DNA from 2 places in the Bacillus sp. H1a genome. Region 1 is predicted to be linked to the other one. Evidence: a T-box and tRNA genes for the amino acid it is inferred to sense, from the RefSeq annotation. Region 1 holds a T-box; the other holds one or more tRNA genes.
What was found. The T-box of region 1 lies ahead of U860_RS0104065 (valine--tRNA ligase). A T-box ahead of a tRNA ligase gene usually reads a tRNA of that ligase, here a tRNA-Val.
Positions count from the first base shown of each region.

Region 1 (12,480 bases):
ATAGGACGCTTACGAAAGCGGAAGTGATGGCTGAGAAATATATGGGACATGCAAAGCCTTTAAGTGAATTGCAATGTGCATTATTAGAAGCGGATATTTTAATTAGTTCAACTGGTGCATCAGAATATGTCATTACGAAAGAGATGATGACGAAAGTAGAGAAAATGCGCTCTGGTCGTCCATTATTTATGGTTGACATTGCAGTACCACGTGATATTGATCCTGCTATTGATGAACTAGAAGGCTCTTTCTTATATGATATCGATGATCTGCAAGGTGTAGTGGAAGCAAACCGTGCTGAACGTTTGAAAGAAGCAGAGAAAATTCAATTTATGATTGAAGAGGAAATTGTGTTATTTAAAACGTGGTTAAGTACGCTTGGTGTTGTGCCGTTAATATCTGCTCTTCGTGATAAAGCGCTAGCAATTCAAAGTGACACGATGGAAAGTCTTGAGCGAAAAATACCAACTCTTAGTGATCGTGAGAGAAAAGTAATTAGTAAACATACGAAAAGTATTATTAATCAATTGTTAAAAGACCCAATTTTAGTAGCTAAAGAACTAGCTGCTGAAGAGGGAGCTGACGAAAAATTAGCTCTATTTGCGAAGATTTTTGATTTAGAAGCGGAAGAAACCGCAGAAGATACGGAAGAAGTAGAACATAAAAGAGCGTGGACACCATCCGTTCCATCTTTATAATTTGGAAGGATGATCGGATGAGTTTTTTAAATAACAGTATTATTTATCATATTGCAATTATTTTATATGCTTGTAGCATTAGTTTATATTTTATAGATTATTTCCAAAGTAACCGAAAGGCGAATCGATTTGCTTTTTGGTTACTTTCGATTGTATGGGTTCTGCAGTCTATTTTTATGTTGCTTAGGGCTACTGATTCAGAAACGAATCCCATTTTAACTTTATTATCAGGGATTTATTTTTATGTTTGGTTATTGATTACGATGTCATTAATCATTAATCGATTTATGCGAATTGACTTTTTAGTCTTTTTTACAAACGTTGTCGCATTTGGCGTAAGCGCTTTTTCTATTTTTACACCGCTTGGAAAGATGTCGCCAGTACTTGCAGAACAATTAGTGTCAGAACTTGTATACGTGCATGTCGGTATGGCGATTATTTCTTATGCAACGTTTACTGTATCGTTTATTTTTTCTATTATGTATTTATTGCAATATCGGCTATTAAAAAAGAAAAAATGGAATGCGAGATTAAGAAGATTAGGAAATTTGCCGAAGCTTGAATCTATGTCTTACGGATTAAATTTATTTTCTGTTCCGTTTTTCTTATTAGCAATTATATTAGGGTGCATATGGGGATATACAAAGTTGGATAATTTCCATTGGTATGATACGAAAGTAATCGGGTCTTTTGTCGTCCTATTTACATATTGTGCAGGCTTATATTTACGAGCGGCAGATGTGTTGCAAGGTAAGAAAATTGTGCAGTGGAATATCGGGGCATTTCTCGTAATGCTAGTTAACATTTTTCTATTAAGCAGTTTATCTAATTTCCACTTTTGGTATTTATAATGAGGAGAGAGAATTATGCGCAAAATTATTGTAGGTTCACGAAAGAGTAAACTAGCATTAACACAAACGAATTGGTTTATCGATCAATTAAAAGCGCTTGGTTTACCATATGAATTTGAAGTGAAAGAAATCGTCACAAAAGGTGATGTTATTTTAGACGTTACTCTTTCAAAAGTAGGCGGAAAAGGTTTGTTTGTTAAAGAAATTGAACATGCGTTACTGACGAAAGAAATTGATATGGCTGTACATAGTATGAAAGATATGCCGGCTGTACTGCCAGAAGGATTAACGATTGGTTGTACACCAAAGCGCGTTGACCCTCGTGATGCTTTTATTTCTAAAAACGGAGAATCGTTTAAAGACTTAGCAGAAGGGGCGATATTAGGGACGAGTAGCTTGAGACGTAGTGCACAACTACTAGCTGCAAGACCAGATTTACAAGTGAAGTGGATTCGTGGAAACATCGATACACGCTTACGTAAGTTGAAAGATGAAGATTACGATGCAATTATTTTAGCGACAGCTGGATTACAGAGAATGGGCTGGGATGATGAAGTTATTACAGAACATTTAGATGAAACGTTATGTGTACCAGCCGTAGGACAAGGTGCATTAGCGATTGAATGTCGTGAAGACGATAAGGATTTACTGGAGTTATTATCACATATTAATGATGCAGTAACAGAAAAAACAGTGGCAGCAGAGCGAGTATTCCTTCATAAACTTGAAGGTGGATGCCAAGTTCCAATCGCTGGATATGCAACCCTTAAAGAAAATGATGCAATTGAATTAACTGCGCTTGTCGGTTCTATGGACGGTTCTGTTTTATTGAAAGAGACAGTATTAGGAACTGATCCAGAGCAAGTAGGATTAGAAGCTGCAGACCGTTTAATTAAACAAGGAGCAAAAGAGCTCATCCTTGCTGCAAATAAGGAGCAACAATAAATATGGATGCTCTCGCTGGCAAAACAGTATTGATTACACGTGCCCAGCATCAAGCGAAACAAATGAGTGTAGCGGTGAAAGAAAGGAGCGGAATTCCATTGGAAATTCCGCTTTTGCGTATGGAAGGCACATCTCAGCAACAAATTCAACGTGCAGCAAGGCAACTACATTCGTATGACTGGGTTATTTTTACGAGTAAAAATGGTGTAACTTTTTTTCTGGATGGTTTGAGAAAGAAAATACCTTTAGCTATTAAAATTGCTGCAGTAGGTGTGAAAACAAAATTAGAGTTGGAAAAAAGAGGCTATGAAGTTCATTTTATTCCATCGTCATTTGTCGCTGAGGCATTTGCAGAGGAGTTTGTAAAAGAGTTAAGTGGAAACGAACGCATTTTATTTCCGAAAGGGAACTTAGCAAGAGATGTAATCCCGGTAAAGTTAAGGGAGTTTGGTGTTTTTCTAGATGAGCTAATCGTATACGGTACGAAAGCGAATGTAGGGAAAAAGCAAGAGCTTATAACTGCATTGAAATTAGGGAAAGTAAATATTATTACATTTACGAGCCCTTCAACTGTTGATAGTTTTGTTCATTTACTCGAGGGTACAAACTGGAGAGAATGGACAAAAAAATGTACAATTGCTTGTATAGGACCGATAACAGCAAAAGAGGCAAGGAGCTATTTTTCAGATGTTATCGTACCGGAAGAATACACAATAGAATCGTTAATACAATGCATTTGTGAATCTACTTTACATGCATAATCAAAATAAAAGAATGGGGATAGAAATCTATGAATTCTTTACAATTTAATCGTCATCGTCGTTTAAGACAAAGCGGGGGCATGCGTGCGCTTGTGCGTGAAACTTTTTTACATACAGAAGATTTTATTTACCCTATTTTTGTATTAGAAGGAGAAAATACTCGTAATGAAGTTCCTTCTATGCCAGGCGTATATCAAATCTCTTTAGATTTATTGCAAGCTGAAATGCAAGAAGTTGTTGATTTAGGTATTCGTTCTGTTATTGTATTTGGTTTACCTGCTGAAAAGGATGAAGTTGGATCATCAGCATATTGTGAGCATGGAATTGTACAGCTTGCAATTAAACAAATTAAAGATGAGTTCCCTGAGCTAGTAGTAGTTGCAGATACATGTTTATGCCAATTCACAAGCCATGGTCATTGCGGTGTTATTGAAGATGGCGTTATTTTAAATGATGAGTCTCTTGCAGTTCTTGCAAAAACAGCTGTAAGCCAAGCGAAAGCAGGAGCAGACATTATTGCTCCATCTAATATGATGGATGGATTTGTAACGGCAATTCGTCACGCGTTAGATGAAAATGGTTTTTCACACGTACCAGTTATGTCGTACGCTGTGAAATATTCATCAGCATTTTACGGACCGTTCCGTGATGCAGCACATGGTGCACCGCAGTTCGGTGATCGTAAAACATATCAAATGGACCCAGCAAATCGTATGGAAGCATTCCGTGAAGCAGAATCAGATGTAATGGAAGGGGCCGACTTCTTAATTGTAAAACCAGCTCTTTCTTACTTAGATATTGTTCGTGATGTGAAAAATAACTTTAACTTACCAGTCGTAGCTTACAATGTAAGTGGTGAATATTCTATGATTAAAGCAGCAGCACAAAATGGCTGGATTAACGAAAAAGAAGTTGTATTAGAGAAATTAATAAGCATGAAGCGCGCAGGAGCAGACTTAATTATTACGTATCATGCAAAAGATGCAGCAAGATGGTTACAAGAAGGAGGCGCTAAATAATGAAAAAATTTGATAAGTCGATTGCGGCGTTTGAAGAGGCACAAGACTTAATGCCTGGAGGCGTAAATAGCCCTGTTCGTGCTTTTAAGTCTGTTGGTATGAATCCGTTGTTTATGGAGCGTGGAAAAGGCTCTAAAGTATATGATATCGATGGTAATGAATACATCGATTACGTATTATCGTGGGGACCTTTAATTCATGGTCATGCGAACGATCGTGTTGTTGAGGCTTTAAAAGCTGTTGCTGAAAAAGGAACAAGCTTTGGTGCACCAACAGAAATTGAAAATAAACTAGCAAAACTTGTTATTGAGCGCGTGCCATCGATTGAGATTGTACGTATGGTTAACTCTGGAACAGAGGCGACAATGAGTGCGCTACGTTTAGCACGTGGTTATACAGGGCGTAACAAAATTTTGAAATTCATTGGTTGTTATCACGGTCATGGTGATTCTTTATTAATTAAAGCAGGTTCGGGTGTAGCGACGTTAGGTTTACCAGATAGCCCTGGTGTACCAGAAGGTGTAGCGAAAAATACGATTACAGTAGCGTATAACGATTTAGAAAGTGTAAAATATGCTTTCGAACAATTCGGTGATGACATCGCTTGTGTAATTGTAGAACCAGTGGCAGGGAATATGGGGGTTGTTCCTCCGCAACCAGGATTTTTAGAAGGACTTCGTGAAGTGACAGAGCAAAACGGTTCACTGCTTATTTTTGATGAAGTAATGACAGGATTCCGCGTTGCTTACAACTGTGGACAAGGTTACTACGGCGTAACACCTGATTTAACTTGTTTAGGTAAAGTAATCGGTGGTGGTTTACCGGTAGGAGCATACGGTGGTAAAGCAGAAATTATGCGTCAGGTTGCGCCAAGCGGGCCGATTTACCAAGCGGGTACATTATCAGGTAATCCACTTGCAATGGCAGCAGGTTATGAAACGTTAGTACAGTTAACACCAGAATCGTACGTGGAATTTGAGCGTAAAGCAGAAATGTTAGAGGCTGGATTACGTAAAGCGGCTGAAAAACATGGCATTCCTCATCATATTAACCGCGCAGGCTCTATGATTGGTATTTTCTTTACAGATGAGCCTGTAATCAATTACGATGCAGCAAAATCTTCGAATTTAGAATTCTTTGCAGCTTACTATCGTGAAATGGTAGAACAAGGTGTATTTTTACCACCTTCTCAATTTGAAGGTTTATTCTTATCGACAGCACATAGTGATGCAGATATTGAAGCGACAATTGCGGCGGCTGAAATTGCAATGTCAAAATTAAAAGCATAATTTCTTAGAGAAAATCGCTCTCCATAAGGGGAGCGATTTTTTTTATTCATAAAGTGGCCTTCAGAAACATAAATCTGTAATGACATATAGTTTGGGAGGGGGAAAAGAAGTGGCAACAGATCATTCATTACGATTTTCGTTAAAAGAATCTGTTTGGTTCCAAAAAGGACAGGAAGTCGAAGAACTTTTGTCAATTTCGTTAGATCCAGACGTTGAGATAGAGGAGCTTGATCATGAAGTTATCGTGAGAGGGCAATTAGATTTAACGGGAGAGTACGTTGCAAGGCAAGATGATTCAGCTTATTCATTAAGGGAACTATCACCAGCAAAGGCAATTGATTATGTAGAAACAAGGGAAGACGGGGTTAATGAGCTTGTCCATTCCTTTCCACTCGAAATATCAATTCCAAGAAATCGAGTAAAAGTAATTGAAGAGTTATATGTATCAATCGAGGAATTTGATTATGAGTTAAAGGAACATGGTTGCTTACAACTATTAGCGGATATATCCATTTCGGGTTTATGTGATGAAGAGAGAGAAGAGTATGAAGAGGAAGAACCGGTGTATGCCGAGATGGAGGAAGTTGAAGCCGAGGAAACTTCAGTTATAGAGGACGAAAACAGACCAGCGCAGCTTGAAGAAGTATCAGCTTATAAAGAATCAGATGGATGGGAAGATTACGCATTTGAACCGTTCCAGCTAGAAGAAAGAAAAGAGCAGGAAATAGAAGAAGAGGAAGTCGAAGAGTTTGAGAATGTGGAGCGTGAAGAGGAGCAAGAAAAAGCGCCACAGTTTGAATTGTTCGGAAGAAAAGATTTTAAGAAAGAGAAAGCGAAAAAGCAGGAAGCGCAAGAGGAAGAAGCTTACTCGCAGCGAGATGAAAACGCACTTTATTTAACGAAAATATTTACGAAAGAACCAGAAGAAGAATTTACGAAGTTAAGAATGTATTTCGTACAAGAAGGAGATACAATTGAATCAGTTGCAGAACGTTACGAAACGTCTGTACAAAACCTATACCGTATAAATCAAACAGAAGATATATATTTAACTACAGGGCAAATTATATATATTCCTGTTTCAAAAGCAAAGGTGAAATAAGTGAGTGAGTGTTTTCACTCACCTCTTTTCTTTTCCTAGAAGCTATGTTTTGAATAAGAAAGGGTTATTCGTATGGATATTGAATTACGAAATCGCTATGAACCCATTGTGAGGCAATATAGATTGGACACTCAGCATATGGAAGAGCACGGAAGTGTAATGAAAATTTATACGAATCAAGGTCCGTATGCGTTAAAGAGAATACAAGATAGAAAATTAGAGCGGAATAACTTTTTGCATCACATTCAATACTTGAAGGAGAAAGGTTTTTCGAATTATGTACCTATATATCATGCGACGGACGGGAACTATATTTTAAGTGATGGGACGTATAGTTATTATTTAATGCCTTGGTTAGAACGTGTAGAAGGAAACGGCGAGGATAATGATCAATATCATAAAATGTTCCAGACACTTGGAATGTTGCATCAAAAAACGGTGAAAGAGGAGACTTATACAGAAGAAGATTTAGAAAAGCATTATACGAATATATCGGATCGCTGGGAAAATGATGGTGAGATGTTAGAAGAGTTTCTTGTAGAATCTGAAGCGAAGTGGTATATGTCTCCATTTGAATTACAATATTGTACGTATTATCACCATGTTATGAGAGCACGTGAGTTCGCAACGAAACAATTAAATGAATGGCATGATGCAATGAAAGAAAAGGAAAAAACACGTATTACCTTCGTTCACGGAAATGTATCGCTTAACCATTTTTTATTTGATTATGAACGAAACGGTTATTTTATTAGTTTAGAAAAATCACAGTTTGCCACACCCGTACAAGATATCGTTAGCTTTTATTCAAGATCTTTGAACACATATCCAATTGCACGGAGTGACCGCTTTGAATGGTATCAAATGTATCAAAAAAATTTTCCGTTTACGAAAGAGGAGCAACTTCTTATGTTTGCGTATATGACGTACCCATCGCATTTTATTCGGCAAATTGAGTCTTATACGAAAAGAAGACAGAGTCGTAATGAAGAAAATGAGCTCCGCGGAGTGAAAAGCCTGCAACAATCGCATTGGCTCGTTAGCAATACAGAATATTTCCTTTCACAATTACAAGCTGCCCAGCAAGGGAACGGATAAAGAAGATAAGTAGGGAGTTCTTTGCTTGTCTTTTTTGTGAGATAAAAGTCGTAGTCTCAAATTTATCTTGACGAATAAGGTTTCGTTTTTTACACTATTGTATATAATAATTAACAATCATATAAATGCATTGAAGGGGAAGAGTATAACATGAAACGTCTTCAGAGAGGGGAATCATTAGCTGGGAGATTCTCTAGATAGTTATGTTAGAAGGTAGCCCTGGAGCATCTTTTCTGAACGGAATGATTCTCATTAGGAAAAGACGGATTTGTCCGTTATCAAATTAAGAGTATAAGCAAATTCTGAATTTGTTTGTAAATAAAGGTGGTACCGCGATGTCCCTCGTCCTTTTTTGGATGAGGGACATTTTTTATTTTAAGGAGGGAAAATAATGTCAAACACGGAAAAGAATTTACCAACTAAATATGATCATATGTCCGTTGAAGAAGGCCTTTATCAATGGTGGCTTGAAGGCAAATATTTCGAAGCAACAGGAGATGAAAAGAAACAACCTTATACAATCGTAATCCCACCGCCAAACGTAACTGGTAAGTTGCACTTAGGTCATGCTTGGGATACGACGCTTCAAGATATTTTAACTCGTACAAAGCGTATGCAAGGTTACGATGTATTATGGCTTCCAGGAATGGACCATGCTGGTATCGCAACACAAGCGAAAGTAGAAGGAAAACTTCGTGAAGAAGGTATTTCACGTTACGATCTTGGCCGTGAGAAGTTCCTTGAAAAAGCTTGGGAATGGAAAGAAGAGTACGCTTCTCACATTCGTCAACAATGGGGGAAAGTTGGTTTAGGACTAGACTATTCTCGCGAACGTTTCACATTAGATGAAGGTTTATCTGATGCGGTTAATAAAGTATTCGTTCAATTATACGAAAAAGGCTTAATTTACCGCGGTGAATATATTATCAACTGGGACCCAGCAACACGCACGGCTCTTTCTGATATTGAAGTAATTCATAAAGAAGTTCAAGGTGCGTTCTACCATATGAACTATCCGTTAACAGATGGTTCTGGTCACATTCGTCTTGCAACAACTCGTCCAGAAACGATGCTTGGTGATACAGCAGTAGCAGTACATCCAGAAGATGATCGTTACAAACATTTAATCGGAAAAACAGTTACACTTCCAATCGTAGGCCGTGAGATTCCGATTATTGCTGATGAATACGTAGAAAAAGACTTCGGAACAGGCGTTGTAAAAATTACACCAGCTCATGACCCGAATGACTTTGAAGTAGGTAACCGTCATGACTTACCACGTATTTTAGTAATGAACGAAGATGGAACGATGAACGAAAAAGCCGGTAAGTACAACGGTATGGATCGTTTCGAATGCCGTAAAGAGTTAGTAAAAGACTTACAAGAAGCTGGCGTATTAGTAGAAATCGAGCCTCATATGCACTCAGTAGGTCATAGTGAGCGTAGCGGTGCAGTTGTTGAGCCTTACTTATCAACACAATGGTTCGTAAAAATGGCTCCACTTGCAGAAAAAGCGGTAGAACTTCAACAAAAAGAAGAAGAAAAAGTAACGTTCGTACCAGAACGTTTTGAAAACACATACTTACGCTGGATGGAAAACATTCATGACTGGTGTATTTCTCGTCAATTATGGTGGGGACACCGCATTCCAGCTTGGTATCATAAAGAAACTGGTGAAGTATACGTAGGTACAGAAGCGCCAGCAGATATTGAAAACTGGAATCAAGATAATGACGTACTTGATACATGGTTTAGTTCAGCATTATGGCCGTTCTCAACACTTGGTTGGCCAAATGAAGATGCAGCAGACTTTAAACGTTACTATTCAACAGATGCTTTAGTAACTGGTTATGACATTATCTTCTTCTGGGTATCTCGTATGATTTTCCAAGGTTTAGAGTTTACAGGCGAGCGTCCATTTAAAGATGTATTAATTCACGGTTTAGTTCGTGATGAGCAAGGACGTAAAATGAGTAAATCTCTTGGTAACGGTATTGACCCGATGGATGTTATCGAGAAGTACGGTGCAGATGCAATGCGTTACTTCCTATCAACAGGAAGTGCACCAGGCCAAGATTTACGTTTCAGCATGGAAAAAGTAGAATCTACTTGGAACTTCATTAATAAAATTTGGAACGCATCACGTTTCGTATTAATGAACATGGATGATATGAAGTATGAAGAAATCGATTTAACTGGTGAAAAATCAGTTGCTGATAAGTGGATTTTAACTCGCTTAAATGAAACGATTGAAAGTGTAACACGTAACATGGATAAATATGAGTTCGGTGAAGCTGGTCGTTCATTATACAACTTCATTTGGGATGATTTCTGTGACTGGTACATCGAAATGGCGAAGCTTCCACTATACGGTGAAGATGAAGCGGCTAAGAAAACAACGCGTTCTATTTTAGCTTACGTACTAGACCAAACGATGCGTCTATTACACCCATTCATGCCATTTGTAACAGAGAAAATTTGGCAACACTTACCACATGAAGGTGAGTCTATTACAGTAGCTGCATGGCCAACAGTTCGCGAAGATTTACAAGATAAAGAGGCGGCAGCAGAAATGCACCTTCTAGTTGATATCATTCGCTCTGTTCGTAACATCCGTGCAGAAGTAAATACGCCAATGAGTAAAAAAGTTCAAATGCAAATTAAAGCAAAAGACGAGGCGGTACTAGCTCAACTTACGAAAAACAGCTCTTACATTGAGCGTTTCTGTAATCCAAGTGAATTAACAATTAAAACTGATTTACAAGCGCCAGAAAAAGCGATGACTGCAATCGTATCAGGTGCAGAGTTATTCTTACCGTTAGCTGATCTTATCAATCTTGATGAAGAGAAAGCGCGTCTTGAAAAAGAACTTGAGAAGTTCGATAAAGAAGTAGAACGTGTACAGAAGAAACTTTTAAACCAAGGATTCGTAGCGAAAGCTCCTGCAGCAGTTATTGACGGAGAGCGTGCGAAAGAGCAAGATTATCTAGAAAAACGTGAAGCGGTTCGTCAACGTCTAGCTGACCTAGAGAAATAAAAATGTTTTTCAGAGACTCACTATATTGGTGAGTCTCTTTTCTTTGCGTATAATAGAATTATGAAGGTTGTCTTTTGAAAGGGGAATAACATACGTGATACATACATACGAAGAAGCGATAGGATGGATTCATAGCCGATTGAAGTTTGGTATTAAACCAGGATTAGAAAGAATGAGATGGATGCTAGAAGAGCTCGGAAATCCAGAGCGTCACATAAAATGTGTTCATCTTGCTGGCACAAATGGAAAAGGTTCAACTTTAACATATATGCGCTACATGTTAGAAGGTGCAAAATATAAGGTAGGAACGTTTACATCTCCTTATATAGAAACATTTAATGAACGTATAAGTGTAAACGGCACACCGATTGCAGATGAAGAGATTGCGGAACTTGTAAATATGGTAAAGCCAGTCGTTGAAAAATTAGATGAGACGGACTTAGGGGAAGCGACAGAGTTTGAAATTATTACAGTAATGGCAATTTGTTATTTCGGTAAAGTTAATTTCTGTGATGTTGTTTTATTTGAAACGGGACTTGGGGGAAGATTTGATTCTACAAATGTTATTCATCCTGTTCTCACGATTATTACGAATATCGGTCACGATCATATGCATATTTTAGGAAATACACTAGGAGAAATTGCATATGAAAAAGCAGGGATTATTAAGTCTGGTGTACCGGTTATTACTGGTGTGCAAGATGAAGAAGCGTTGCAAGTAATTCAAAGAGTTGCGAAGGAAAATCATGCAAACGTATATGAACTTGGCAAACAGTTTACATCACTACATAAACATTCTAATGAAGATGGGGAACATTTTGATTTTTCTTGTCCATTCGCCTCATTTGAAGATGTTCGGATTTCAATGAAAGGGAGTCATCAAGTAGGAAATGTTGCAGTAGCGCTTATGGCAGTGATGTATTTAAGGACATATTTATCATTTTTAATTAATGAAGAGGAAATGAAAGCTGGATTACAAGAAGCGTACTGGATTGGTCGATTTGAAAAGTTACAAAGTAATCCGGACGTTATTATTGATGGTGCTCATAATCCGGAAGGTATTGAAAGTCTTGTGAAAACCGTATCGTCACATTACAAAGATAAAAATGTAATAGTTTTATTTACTGCTCTTGGTGACAAACAATTGCATAACATGGTAGGACAATTAGAAACAATTGCAGATGAAATTATTTTTACAACATTCGCTTTTGATCGTGCCATTTCTGCTGACAAACTTGCATCGTATTCACAAAAAGAATCAAAATTAATTTTTGAGGATTGGAAAGAGGCAATTGATACGAAGATTGAAATGATAGGAGAAAATGATGTCTTCATTATAACAGGTTCTCTATATTTCATTTCTGAAGTTCGAAAATATATTCGCAAGAAAAACTAGATAGTATTTGCTATCTAGTTTTTTGTTCTACAAATGAAGTCAAATGCATACATATAAGATAATTATATAGGGTAATTTGGCGAATTCCTCTGACAAATATCTCGTTTTTTTGTGAAATGAATATGATATGATGCGGACAACGATAAGAGGTGAGGTGTGAGTGTATGGACAAGCAATCACGAACAATCTCGGTGAAAGTAAATGGAACAGAAGCGAAGTATGAGGAAAAGAAGAAAGATGAGTTTGAATGGATGGTAGTAGAAAGTGAAAGACCGCAAAATGTC
Region 1 is NZ_AYMH01000010.1:27,638-40,117, reverse strand. It holds gene hemA (glutamyl-tRNA reductase) at 1-698, shown strand, start outside; gene ccsA (cytochrome c biogenesis protein CcsA) at 716-1,549, shown strand; gene hemC (hydroxymethylbilane synthase) at 1,565-2,494, shown strand; gene hemD (uroporphyrinogen-III synthase) at 2,497-3,255, shown strand; gene hemB (porphobilinogen synthase) at 3,285-4,274, shown strand; gene hemL (glutamate-1-semialdehyde 2,1-aminomutase) at 4,274-5,563, shown strand; gene spoVID (stage VI sporulation protein D) at 5,643-6,665, shown strand; gene ysxE (spore coat protein YsxE) at 6,738-7,763, shown strand; T-box leader at 7,885-8,116, shown strand; gene U860_RS0104065 (valine--tRNA ligase) at 8,155-10,800, shown strand; gene U860_RS0104060 (folylpolyglutamate synthase/dihydrofolate synthase family protein) at 10,895-12,196, shown strand; gene U860_RS0104055 (hypothetical protein) at 12,361-12,480, shown strand, end outside.

Region 2 (12,480 bases), on a different contig from region 1:
GCAGCAGAAGATGCCCTAAAAAAAATATCCGAACTAGAAGCCAGGAAAGAAAAGGGGGAATCCGATTCAACTTTACTGCCAGAGATAAGTGCTTTGTTAAATAACGAGATAGCAAAATCAGTGTACTTAACCGATTATGTTCAAGACACTTGTGGATACATTTTAGATCAAGCAAAACAAGGGTTAGGGTATACTTTTGGTAAGGCTGGTAGCTGGCCAACTAGTTTAAAGAAAAACGATGTACCGATTTCACTTATTATACGAGGAGGACGGAATCAATCAATCCATTGGAGTGAGTTCAAATTTAATGATCCTCAAGATCCGAATGATAGAGGTAAAATTCGAAAAGCCTTTAAAGAGATGTATGATAATGCACCCCTGTCCAAAAAACAATACTTTGATTTAACCAATGATGACCCAGATGTATCAAATCCGAAAAACAGAAACAGAGCCAATCACGTAGTTCGTTTTTTGGAATGGAATTCTTATTCTGATTTTGAAAATACCCTGCTTTCTTTTGTTAGATGATGATCAAAAGGAGTGGAATTTTACCACTCCTTTTTTATTTGTAAAAATCCATATATCACCTTTTTACTCAACTATCTATCAAAAAACTAAAAAATTCTTTATGGAAGTAACTTTTTAAAACCTTATAAAATCAAAATTTTATTATGTTAGAAAGAAAAGGAATACTTAGTACATGCCCTTTTCATAAAATTTAGAGCTACGAATGCAGATCCCCTTTAGTTTTTAGTTATACTTTACAGCAAACTAACTTATCTATTCTCTAATTTTTAATCTTATTATGTATAAAATACTCCGTAAACTTAAGCTGTCTGCTCATCTTATCTTGAGAGTCACTTAACTTATCTTTTACGGAATTTTCAATGGTTGCAGCTATTTCATTATGTGCTGAACCAGTACTTTGTTTTTCACTATGTTTAATCTCAAGAAAGTTAAGGATAAAGTCTCTTATTTCCTCCTCATAACCATTTCCTACTGCTACACTATCCGTTTCTTTGTTTAATTTCTTTAACATAATTAATGCATTTTTAAGTCTTTTAACTTTTCTAGGTTCTACTTTAGATGCATTTTTCTTAATAGTTTCTTTGATTACCTCCATCTCTAATTTAGTAAACGATGGAAACCCTTGCTTATTGCTACTTAATGAACTACGTTGAGGTCCCCGCTCTACTGTAGTACCCAGCTCTACCTCACTATAAGTTTGTCCTAAGGTTTCCCGTCCATCATTATCTGATGGTAAATTTTCCGGTTTATCATCTCTAAATACCTTATCTTCCTTAAATAATTCTTCCATTAAATCTGTATAATCGATCTCTTCTTCAAGATATACTGTTAAATCCAAATATTTATCCATATATTCCTTACCTAATTTGTAATAATTTAAATATGCGTCTTTTCCTTCACCTTCAACATATCCTTCATAATTTTCATAACTATTTATAAACAACTGTTTATCATCTAGCGAAACACTCTTCCCTATTACTGGAAATAACATATCTTGATTAAAAGAAAAGACGAACGATATTAATGATTTATTCGAATTATCTCCTTCGGTATTATTATTTTCAGTTGAATGTTTATTATTTAGGCCTTTAAACAAATGAAGCATTTAGGATGGGAAGAAAAGAATATAGAAGACTTTCTGTACAATTTTTATCAGATTAAGTCCCCAGAAAGGATTGAAACTGAAGCAGAGGAAGTAGCAGATTGGGAAGAACGAAGAGCCTTAGAAATTGAAGAAATGTGGATTCAGAGTCAAGAAGAGAAATTTAGTGAAAACGCTACTTATCAAGGAGACCAGTTTACCCATATAGAAAAAACTTTTGAAAGTAAATGGATGAGAGATTTACTTGAACAACTCGAAAGGAAAAATCAAGAAATCAAGGAGGAACTTTCATTTAATATTGATAAAAATGCACCAATTTTTGAACCTGTAATTAATAACATACTTTCTTTAGTAACCTCCATGAGAGATGACAGGAGCAATTTTAACTTTTTTATTAGTTTGTTTGGGGGTGATCTAACTATCCTTAGTGAAGAAAGCAAAGATAAGATATTAAAAACCATGACGGAAGAGATAAATAAGAACAAGCAGAATAACAGAAGGCTATAGAGAAGATTTCCTCTTAACCACTTTTATATTATTAGAGCAGCTGGTAGGCTGCTCTTACGGTTTTATAATCGGTCTTTTCTCTGTGCATAAAAAAGGAGACTCCCTTATTAGGGGTCTCCTTTTTTATTAAAGGTTTATTCCATGTTCTAATGCTAATTTTTCGAGTAACGCTAATCTGTCTGCTTGACGCTTTTCTTCCATACCCTTTAGATGATCTATAACCACCCTATCTAACTCTTCCCAAAGATGCTTAATTTTCCCTGTAGGGTTTGGCATCTGACCTTTCAAGTAATAATATTTAAAGATGATATCATTGATATTTTTTTTGTTAGCTTCATATAATTCATTTGGGCTAACTACCCACTGATATCTTTCCCCTTTATCATCTAGCTTTAACGCATGTCGCATAGACGCAATTACTGGCAGATAGAAGCCTTTAGGAACATAAGGGCTTTTTTTCGTCAAATCCGTGAAAATTAAGGTTTCATCTGGTTTATTTTCTATACTTGTTAATGCTCTGTATTTATATTTACCTGGCCCTGGTGTTAGCGGTTTCCCTTCTGGACTATAACCATAATAGTTATAAGTAGCAGGTATATTTTCTTTTAAATAATCGTGAAACTCCAAAAGACCTACAAGCAAATGTTTAAATTCAGATATAAACTCCGTATCTGCTAGATAATGCTCTAAACACTTACTTGTTCCAGTATAACTTTGTCTTACAGCAGCGTCCGACAATTTAGGGTTAACAGCAGTTATTAAAGGTATAATATGCTTCTCACATTTTATATGCCCTAATTCATTCTGGGCATAAGCTATATGTTCACCATACCATTCATTAGATAAAACTTCTTTTATTGGATTAAGCTCTCCCCGATGGTCTGCTAAGGAAATCTGAGTAACTTGTGTTCTAGTATTTCTTGTTTCTGCCAATTTTTCCTTTAGCTCATGTCCGATATCACAAACTACCTCAAACTCTATGTGTTGTATATCTGCTTTTATATTTTCAGCATCCATTACCACATCTAGAGAATGCCCACCATCAATATATCCGTGAAGAGACGGATCTGCCAACACGATATCTATCATGTGAAGCCCTGTCTTCTTATCCTTATAAAAAACACACGACTCTGCTGATAATAAAACGCCACCATTTAAGGTGCTAAAGATATCATCCGTCTCTGTAGCTAATGTCGTTCTCATTGCTTTACTTGGTGTAGCTTTGTCATCTGGATCTCTTGGATTTACTTCATCCCAGTCTAAAAGCTCTTTAAATTTTCTTAGCGATAATATGTTTACATCCACTTTATAGCTAGTATACTGTTTACCTTTATAGGTTTTCACCTTTTTTTGTGGATCATTATTTTGATCCCTTACCAATGTTAGAGCGAGTCTACCCATTCCGAGTACCTCCTAAATAATATTTTTAGTTAAGATGTATTCCACATCACTAACTAGTATCATTCTAACAAATCAGAAAAACCTCTTCAATTAATTTAACTCCAAATTTTACAACTATTTTCTACAAATTAAAAAACTGTCTCGCATAGGCATTTGAGGCGACAGTTATCCTAGGGAATCCTCGTTATAATTTATCCATGGAGAGTCCACATCCAAAACTAATAAAAGTAGAATATTTTTAACTACTGTTATCGCTTGTTTTCCATATACGAAACCTGACTAAAAAAACGTGGAATAACTCCTCGTGTCGTATCAAAAACATATACAGTGACGTGTAGGTTAGGCTGCTATATCCTGTTCCTGTAGTAAAAGGACTGTAATATGTCGAAAGTATCCCCCACCATCATAAGTATCAAACCTACCTTTCTTGATATCACCCCTAATCATAATTGCTAGTTTATCTTTTACTCTAAAGCAGTCCATTATCTCGCTTTGTATTATCCCCTCCTTGCTTCTATTCTACATACACTTGTATAAACATCTTGGTCTAAAAAAGCTTTTCTTTACTCCAATACTTAATTCATGCTAACTGTGTAATGCGTTTTGTAATAAAAAATCCCCTCAAATACCGAGGAGATTTACCCATATACAAACAGTTAAGGCTAATATTTTGTGGTCACATTGTGGTCACGTAATTTACAATAACCATTGCTTTTTTAATAGAATTTCGTTTATATAAATCCATGAAAAAGCCTTTAAATCAATGTTGATCCCGTAGCTCAGCAGGGAGAGCGCCACCTTGACAGGGTGGAGGTCGTGAGTTCGAGCCTCTCCGGGGTCATACAGTACGGTAAAATGGCGTTCTATCAACGGGTAGAGCGCTATTTTTATGCGATGATTTACTCGTTGATTTAGCCGACAGGGTTGCGGTACACAGCCAAACTGTATGTCGGTATGGAAACCTCCTATTTCGTTAGTAACGGAAAGGTTTTTTGTTGTCTTCTAATCGTTTAAAAGGAAAACGTTTAAAGTAAACGCGCACTACTCGCCGTACCTTAAATGATTTACACTTTCTATTTACAACGTTCACTCCCGTAAAGGAAGCCGAAGGAGAAATTCTAAGAGTTACAAGACCACCAAACCGTTATGGCGTATACGAAGCTGAAGTTTCAGTAAATGGTGTACCTAAAACATTACCTTCAACATTTTTCCCGGATCATTGGGGTAGAACAGAGGTCCTCAAAGCCATTGAAGTAGCATATAATAATAAAGTTTACTCCGGAAGAGGGAATAGGTATATTGTTACCGCTCCAAATGGTATGAAGATTAGATTATTTATTGATTCAAACGGAAGAATCATTTCAGCATTTCCACTCTACTAATTTATAAAGGAGACATTATTTACTTATGAAATATACATATAGAATTTATGAAGGTTCCTTAAATACCCTAATGATTGAATTACCAGAAAAAATTTCTTTAGTTGCAGTTTTATTAGAAGATGATATTCATAGCAATCATGGTATACAGTATTTAGATAAAGTATTAAATAGGGAATTAGATTTTCTTGAGATAAGCGGAAATAGTTGTAACTTAGAAATACAAGCAGATTACACAAAAATTTTACACCGTTTTTATGAAGATGGAGAAAATACTTGTGAAATTGAAACTATTGAATTAAAAAACTTGATGTTAGTATGGTTAGCAGAGTATGAAAATCACTTGCGAAACCGTAACTCTAACTAGAGTAGGATATTTATTAAAGCCAACTCCTGACAAGGAGTCGGTTTTTCTTTGTTATTTCATGTAAACATACACATCACTAGCTGAAATCTAATACATGTTTCTTTTGAAATTTATCAGATTTACACATGATCTTATATTTTAAAGACAGTTCCCCCTAGACAATCATCAATTACTGCGTTACTGTCTTGAAAATGAAACTTATATTTTTCTGATGTATTTATTTTTAACTCTTCTAAGTTATTGATTATATCTAAAGAGTTGAAGATTCTTCTGAAAAAGTGCTCGTGTCCATCTTCTCCATAAGGTATTCCTTTGAAAAAATTTTCGTTATGTACTTTAAAACAGCCTATAACCGCTCCACCATGTAGGTTTTGTTCCTTGAATGTATGTATAAGTTGCTCAATAGATGAATCCTTCGTGTCTATTTTTTCAAAAGTTCCCGCTTTCCACCTCATGATATTCACTGCCCTCTATCAAAAAATTTCTCTTCACTTTATACTATAGTACTTGTTTTAACATCGGCCTGACTATTCTATATTCTTCACTATAAGGTTCTTTTACAACTAAAGGTGTTTTATCATCCTCTTCTTCTAAAATCATTGCGAACACTTCTGTTTTTTCTTGTAATATATTAGATTCACTATTTCCAGTAGGCTTTTCGCTTGTTTCAATTTTCTTTGTAACTTCGCCAAGCCTTTTCCCAATTTCTTCTGCTTTTGCAGGTTCATTCGTAACGTAGTATTCCTGATCCTCCCATACTAATATAGGTGGTACTTGTTCTCTCTTGTTACATACTATATAAGTAATACTAGCTACAAATAGTAAACATGTTAATAAAAAGAAGATAGTTTTTTTATTCATATACTATTCTCCTTATCTATCATTATATTGGATTATGTAATACACGATATAGTCAGTAAATAGTTCTTATGGTGATTTTTGGTTTTAACTTCAAAAAGAAAGACCTTACTAAATGTAAGGTCCCATTTTAAAATTCTATAATGACTTATTAATTAGAACGATTAATACGATGATCGCTATAAACATAAAGACTAAACAGCCAATTAATTTATAGAATCCTCTTTTCGTTAACGTCCCGCCTTGGACGTCTTTACGGATGAATAAGAATACCGCCAAAAATAAAATAAGCCCCATACCAAAAGCGTACATCATTTGCATTTGTTAATCTTCCTTTCTCTCTTACATCTTAATATCTTTTAGACAAAACAACAAATGAGATAAAGACTGTACTCATCGTTAGTGCCATTAATATGTTCAATAGTTCAGTTGCAGATAGTGTAATTACCTTTAAGTTTAAACCAATAGAGAAAAGAAGGTAATATGCCGTTAGTGCAAAAAAGGTGAAGAACATTCCTTTATAACGAATGAGTTTCATTCGCTCATCTTTTTCTTTAAATTGCGGGTGCAAGTAGCTTAAGCAAAAACACATGATCATCATCGCAAGTAATGGATAAGTTATAGCTGGTGGTGCAGAATGCGTCATTATACCTGTTAATATCATAAATCCACTCATAACTAGAAAAATAATTCCCATAATAACAAAGTACTTTTGTGAATAATTCATTCCTACTCCCCCTCTTCTTTCCCTTCATAAATAAATACATGTTCTATCGTTGTCTGAAATGCTTTTGCGATTTCAAATGCTAACGGAAGTGATGGATCATATTTCCCCTTTTCAATTGAGATAATGGTTTGTCTGGAAACCCCTAGCTTTTCAGCCAATTTTTCTTGAGATAGTCCTAATTTCTTTCTGTATTCGACCATTTTATTTTCCAAGGAAATTTCTCCCTCCTTCCTTATACCGAGTATATATGTAAAGGAACCTTTACGTCAAGGTTCCTTTACATTCATATAGATTATTTTGCTTTCTATTTATATAGAAGAAACTTTTCCAGTTTCAACACGTCTATTTTGCAACGAAACATGGAACAATGTATATATCCGTTACTATATCTCCTCCCCGCTTTTATAAAAATTTAATATCTCCATATTTGTTTTATCTTTTTAAACCATTTCATTCTTCTCTTTATTCAATGAAATGTGCTGTTGTTTTTACGGTGTTTTTCGCCATATTTATAGAAACTAACGGTTTATGAAGCATTTTTTATGTATAGCCACTTTTTTTGTAGAAATCCTTCATTTTCCTTTTAATATTTAACACTATCGAAATAAAGTTTATGCTAAATTCATAATTTTTTATTTTTTATACTATATTCCGTTATATTGTTGTATAATATCAATGAAAGCGCTTATTATTTCAATATACATAATTCGAACTCGTTTTTATTGAAACATTCTAACGATTATACCTATATTTAAATGCAACAATTATAGTTATTAATGTAGGTATACCAAATATATCCACCCCCTTTTTCTGTAAAATTACTTTATAACATGAAAGATTAACTTGGGTGATAAGTTATTGTGAATGTTTTTTTACAAAACAGATAAGTAATAGTGTTTGGTATTATGTAAATTATTGTAATAACATAAGAGTAAAGAAAACATTTACATTGATTATTGATTCATCAATTATTGAAAAGAGCAAAATGCACCTTTTTGTATAGGAAAAGGATTATATGCATTGGGAGGTTTAAACAAATGACGAGGAAGAATACAACGACAAACCCTTGGGCCAAGTTCCATGGTCCGAACCTTGGTTATGTTATTGAACAGTATGATCTTTACGTAACTGGAGCAGGTTCTGTTGATCCGGAATTACAAGAGCTTTTTGAAATTTTTGGAGCTCCTGCGTTCCAAGATGATGTCGTAACAGGGGACAACACAGCAACAAATTTTTCTCCTCAAAACACAGGAAACATTGAAAAAATTCTTAAGGTCGTTCAACTTGTTGAGCAGATTCGTTCTTTCGGGCATACGTTGGCTCACATTAATCCAATGGAAGATGCTGCAAATGGACAATCTCTTATCGAGAAAGCAATGAGCGAACTTAGCGATGCTGATTTGAAAGCGATTCCGGCTAAAACAGTATGGCAGGATGCACCAGAAGGTATTCACACTGCACTTGATGTAATTCATAGATTAAAAGACGTTTATACAAAATCTTTAGCTTATGAATTTTCACATATACAAGATAGTGAAGAACGCGCGTGGTTGCATCAAATGGTGGAATCAAATTCATTGCGTCAACCATTATCAAATAAAAAACGAACTGCTCTTTTAAAACGTTTAACAGCTGTTGAAGGTTTCGAGCAATTCTTGCATAAAACATTCGTTGGTCAAAAGCGTTTCTCTATCGAGGGCGTTGATATGCTTGTACCTGTATTAGATGAAATTGTTCGAGAAGGTGCTAAAGGTGGCGTAGAAGATGTCATGATTGGTATGGCTCACCGCGGTCGTCTAAGCGTACTTGCTCACGTATTAGAGAAACCATATAGTCACATGTTTGCTGAGTTCAAACATGCAAAAATAGAGGGCGTAAAGGCAAATGCTGGCTGGACTGGCGACGTGAAATACCATTTAGGTAGAGAACAAGTCGTTGGTAATGAAGAAGTTAGTACTCGTGTTACATTAGCAAATAACCCAAGTCATCTTGAGTTCGTTAACCCTGTTGTGGAAGGTTTCGCACGTGCAGCTCAAGAAAATCGTAAAAAATCTGGTCTTCCAGAACAAGATACTTCAAAATCATTCGTAATTTTAGTTCATGGTGATGCTGCATTCCCTGGTCAAGGTATTGTATCTGAAACATTGAACTTAAGCAGATTGAACGCATATCAAACTGGCGGAACGATCCATGTTATCGCAAATAATGCAGTCGGCTTTACGACTGATAGCTATGATTCTCGTTCTACGAAATATTCGAGTGACCTTGCAAAAGGATTCGACATTCCGATTGTTCACGTGAACGCTGATGATCCGGAAGCTTGTCTTGCTGCTGCTAACCTTGCGATTCAGTATCGTACGCTGTTCAAAAAAGACTTCTTAATCGATTTAATCGGTTACCGTCGCTACGGTCATAACGAAATGGATGATCCAGCAGTTACGCAGCCACAAGTGTACAAAAAGATTAAAAATCACCCAACTGTAAGAGCAATTTATGCAGATCAATTACAAGCTGCTGGTGTTCTGAATGCAGATGAGGTTGAAACAATTACTCAGTTTATACAAGAGCAATTAAAAGCTGAATACGCACAAGTGCCACCTGCTGATACGAGTGCTGCAACAATTCACGTTAAAGTTCCAGATGTTGTTGCAAGAGGCATCCAGCCGATTGACACTGGTGTTGAACTTGACTCACTTCGTGCAATTAATGAAGGTCTATTATCTTGGCCTGAAGGCTTTAACGTATATCCAAAAGTGAAGAAAATTCTTGAGCGCCGTAAAGATGCTCTTGAAGAGAACGGTAAAATTGAATGGGCACTTGCTGAGTCGTTAGCATTCGCTTCTATTTTACAAGAAGGTACGCCAATTCGTTTAACTGGTCAAGATTCACAGCGTGGTACATTCGCGCATCGTCATATCGTATTACACGATACTGATACAAATGAAACATATTCACCATTACATCGTTTACCAAATATCAATGCTTCATTCTCTGTTCATAACAGTCCGTTATCAGAGGCTGCTGTTGTTGGTTACGAATATGGTTATAACGTATTCGCTCCAGAAACTCTTGTTATGTGGGAAGCGCAATACGGTGACTTCTCAAATACTGCGCAAGCGTTATTTGATCAATATGTTTCAGCAGGAAGAGCAAAATGGGGTCAAAAATCAGGTTTAGTTCTTCTATTACCACACGGTTATGAAGGTCAAGGACCAGAGCATTCTAGTGCACGTCCAGAGCGTTTCTTACAATTAGCTGCTGAAAATAACTGGACAGTTGCAAACTTAACGAGTGCGGCACAATACTTCCATATCTTGCGTCGTCAAGCATCTATCTTAGGAACAGAAGCTGTTCGACCGTTAGTAATTATGACGCCGAAAAGTTTATTACGTCACCCACTTACACTTTCAACAGGCAGTGAGTTAAGTGAAGGACGTTTCCAACCTGCTTTAGAACAAGAAAACCTTGGTATGAAACCAAACAAAGTAAAACGTCTTGTTTTAAGCACAGGTAAAATGGCGATTGACTTAGCAGCAGAGATCGACAATGGTAAGCATGAGTACAGCTTAGATGAAGTTCATATGGTTCGTATCGAGCAGTTGTACCCATTCCCTGCTGAAAAAGTTCAATCTATTATTAAACGCTTTAAAAACTTAGAAGAAATCATTTGGGTTCAAGAAGAACCTCGTAATATGGGTGCATGGCATTACATGGCTCCAATTCTGTTCGAACTTGCTGGCGATAAAGTGAAAACAGGTTATATTGGACGCCCTGATCGTTCTAGTCCATCTGGTGGCGATCCATTCGCTCACAAAGCTGAGCAAGAACTAATCGTTGCGCACGCTTTAGACGTGAAGTACAACTTCCGTCAAGATAAACAAGAAATTGAAGTTTACAGCAACTGAAAGTAACAATGAATTTTTCAGGCTCTACTTGGGCAGATATTCTGCCCAAGTCGGGCTAACAAATGGAGATTACCGAAGATTAAAGAAGACAAAACACACCGTTAGGCAAATAAGGGGAGGACATTTAAAATGATCGAAATTAAAGTACCTGAGCTTGCAGAATCTATTTCAGAAGGAACTATTTCACAATGGCTTATCAACGTAGGCGACAAAGTTGAGAAAGGTGGCAGCGTTGTTGAGCTTGAGACTGACAAAGTCAATGTAGAAATCATTGCAGAAGATTCAGGTATTGTATCGAAGTTACTAGGCGAACCTGGAGATACAGTTGAAGTTGGTGCTACTATCGCAATTTTAGATGCTAATGGCGCAGCAGTTGCAGTAAGCACACCTGCTCCAGCTGCTGAGCAACCAAAACAAGAAACTACTGAAGCACCAAAAGCTGAAACGCAAAGTGCTGAACAAAATAAAGCTCTTCAAGGTTTACCAAATACAAATCGTCCTATCGCATCACCAGCTGCTCGCAAAATGGCTCGTGAATTAGGAATCGACTTAAACGATGTGCGTAGCACAGATCCACTTGGACGCGTGAGACCTCACGATGTACAAGCTCATGCTACAGCGCCAAAAGAAGCACCGGCTGCTCCAAAAAGTCCAGCTCCTGCTCCAGCTGTAAAAACTGAATTCGAAAAACCAGTTGAGCGCGTGAAAATGTCCCGCCGCCGTCAAACAATTGCAAAACGTCTTGTAGAAGTTCAACAAACATCTGCAATGTTAACAACATTTAACGAAGTTGATATGAGTGCAATCATGGAATTACGTAAAGAACGCAAAGATGCTTTCGAGAAAAAACATGATGTACGTCTTGGCTTTATGTCATTCTTCACAAAAGCAGTTGTTGCAGCATTAAAACAATTCCCATTATTAAATGCTGAAATTCAAGGCGACGAGCTTATCATTAAAAAATTCTATGATATCGGTATTGCAGTAGCAGCTCCAGATGGATTAGTTGTTCCAGTTGTACGCGATGCTAACCAATTAAACTTCGCTGAAATCGAAAGCGAAATTCGTGAATTGGGTAAAAAAGCACGTGATAACAAACTTTCATTAAAAGAATTACAAGGTGGTACGTTTACAATTACAAACGGTGGCGTGTTCGGTTCTCTAATGTCGACACCAATCCTAAACAGCCCACAAGTAGGTATTCTAGGAATGCATAAAATCCAAGTACGCCCAGTTGCAATCGATAACGAGCGTATGGAAAACCGTCCAATGATGTACCTTGCACTATCTTACGATCACCGTATTGTTGATGGTAAAGAAGCAGTTAGCTTCCTTGTTGCTGTTAAAGATATGCTTGAAGATCCAAAATCATTGTTATTAGAAGGTTGATAGACTAAGAGTCTATTAAAGGCTGTAGAATGAATCCATTCTACAGCCTTTTTTTATGCTCATAAGGGACAAATCGCACTACATAGACTAATAATGTATGCTTACAAAACATAAGGGGGATAAAAATGAGCACTCTTCCGACTCACACGAAACTCAAAACAAATAAAGATACTTTCTTCCTCCCCGATTCAAACGGGGGTGTCTATTTTCGAAATAACTCCAGTTCATTCCGTATGGATGGTGATGGAATTTATAATTGGATTGAGAAATTAATGCCTATGTTTAATGGTAATCACTCTTTAGAGGAATTGACGGCT
Region 2 is NZ_AYMH01000030.1:59,643-72,122, reverse strand. It holds gene U860_RS0115095 (hypothetical protein) at 1-528, shown strand, start outside; gene U860_RS0115090 (hypothetical protein) at 788-1,624, opposite strand; gene U860_RS0115085 (hypothetical protein) at 1,625-2,137, shown strand; gene U860_RS0115080 (AIPR family protein) at 2,264-3,538, opposite strand; tRNA gene U860_RS0115070 (tRNA-Val) at 4,307-4,379, shown strand; partial or broken gene U860_RS33395 (EndoU domain-containing protein) at 4,651-4,920, shown strand; gene U860_RS0115065 (hypothetical protein) at 4,946-5,284, shown strand; partial or broken gene U860_RS0115060 (hypothetical protein) at 5,467-5,739, opposite strand; gene U860_RS0115055 (hypothetical protein) at 5,783-6,145, opposite strand; gene U860_RS0115050 (DUF3976 domain-containing protein) at 6,281-6,463, opposite strand; gene U860_RS0115045 (hypothetical protein) at 6,492-6,869, opposite strand; gene U860_RS0115040 (helix-turn-helix transcriptional regulator) at 6,872-7,081, opposite strand; gene odhA (2-oxoglutarate dehydrogenase E1 component) at 7,907-10,774, shown strand; gene odhB (2-oxoglutarate dehydrogenase complex dihydrolipoyllysine-residue succinyltransferase) at 10,904-12,163, shown strand; gene U860_RS0115025 (putative thiazole-containing bacteriocin maturation protein) at 12,289-12,480, shown strand, end outside.
Region 2: it has a tRNA-Val gene. The T-box ahead of U860_RS0104065 (valine--tRNA ligase) is inferred to sense a tRNA for this amino acid. The anticodon was not compared.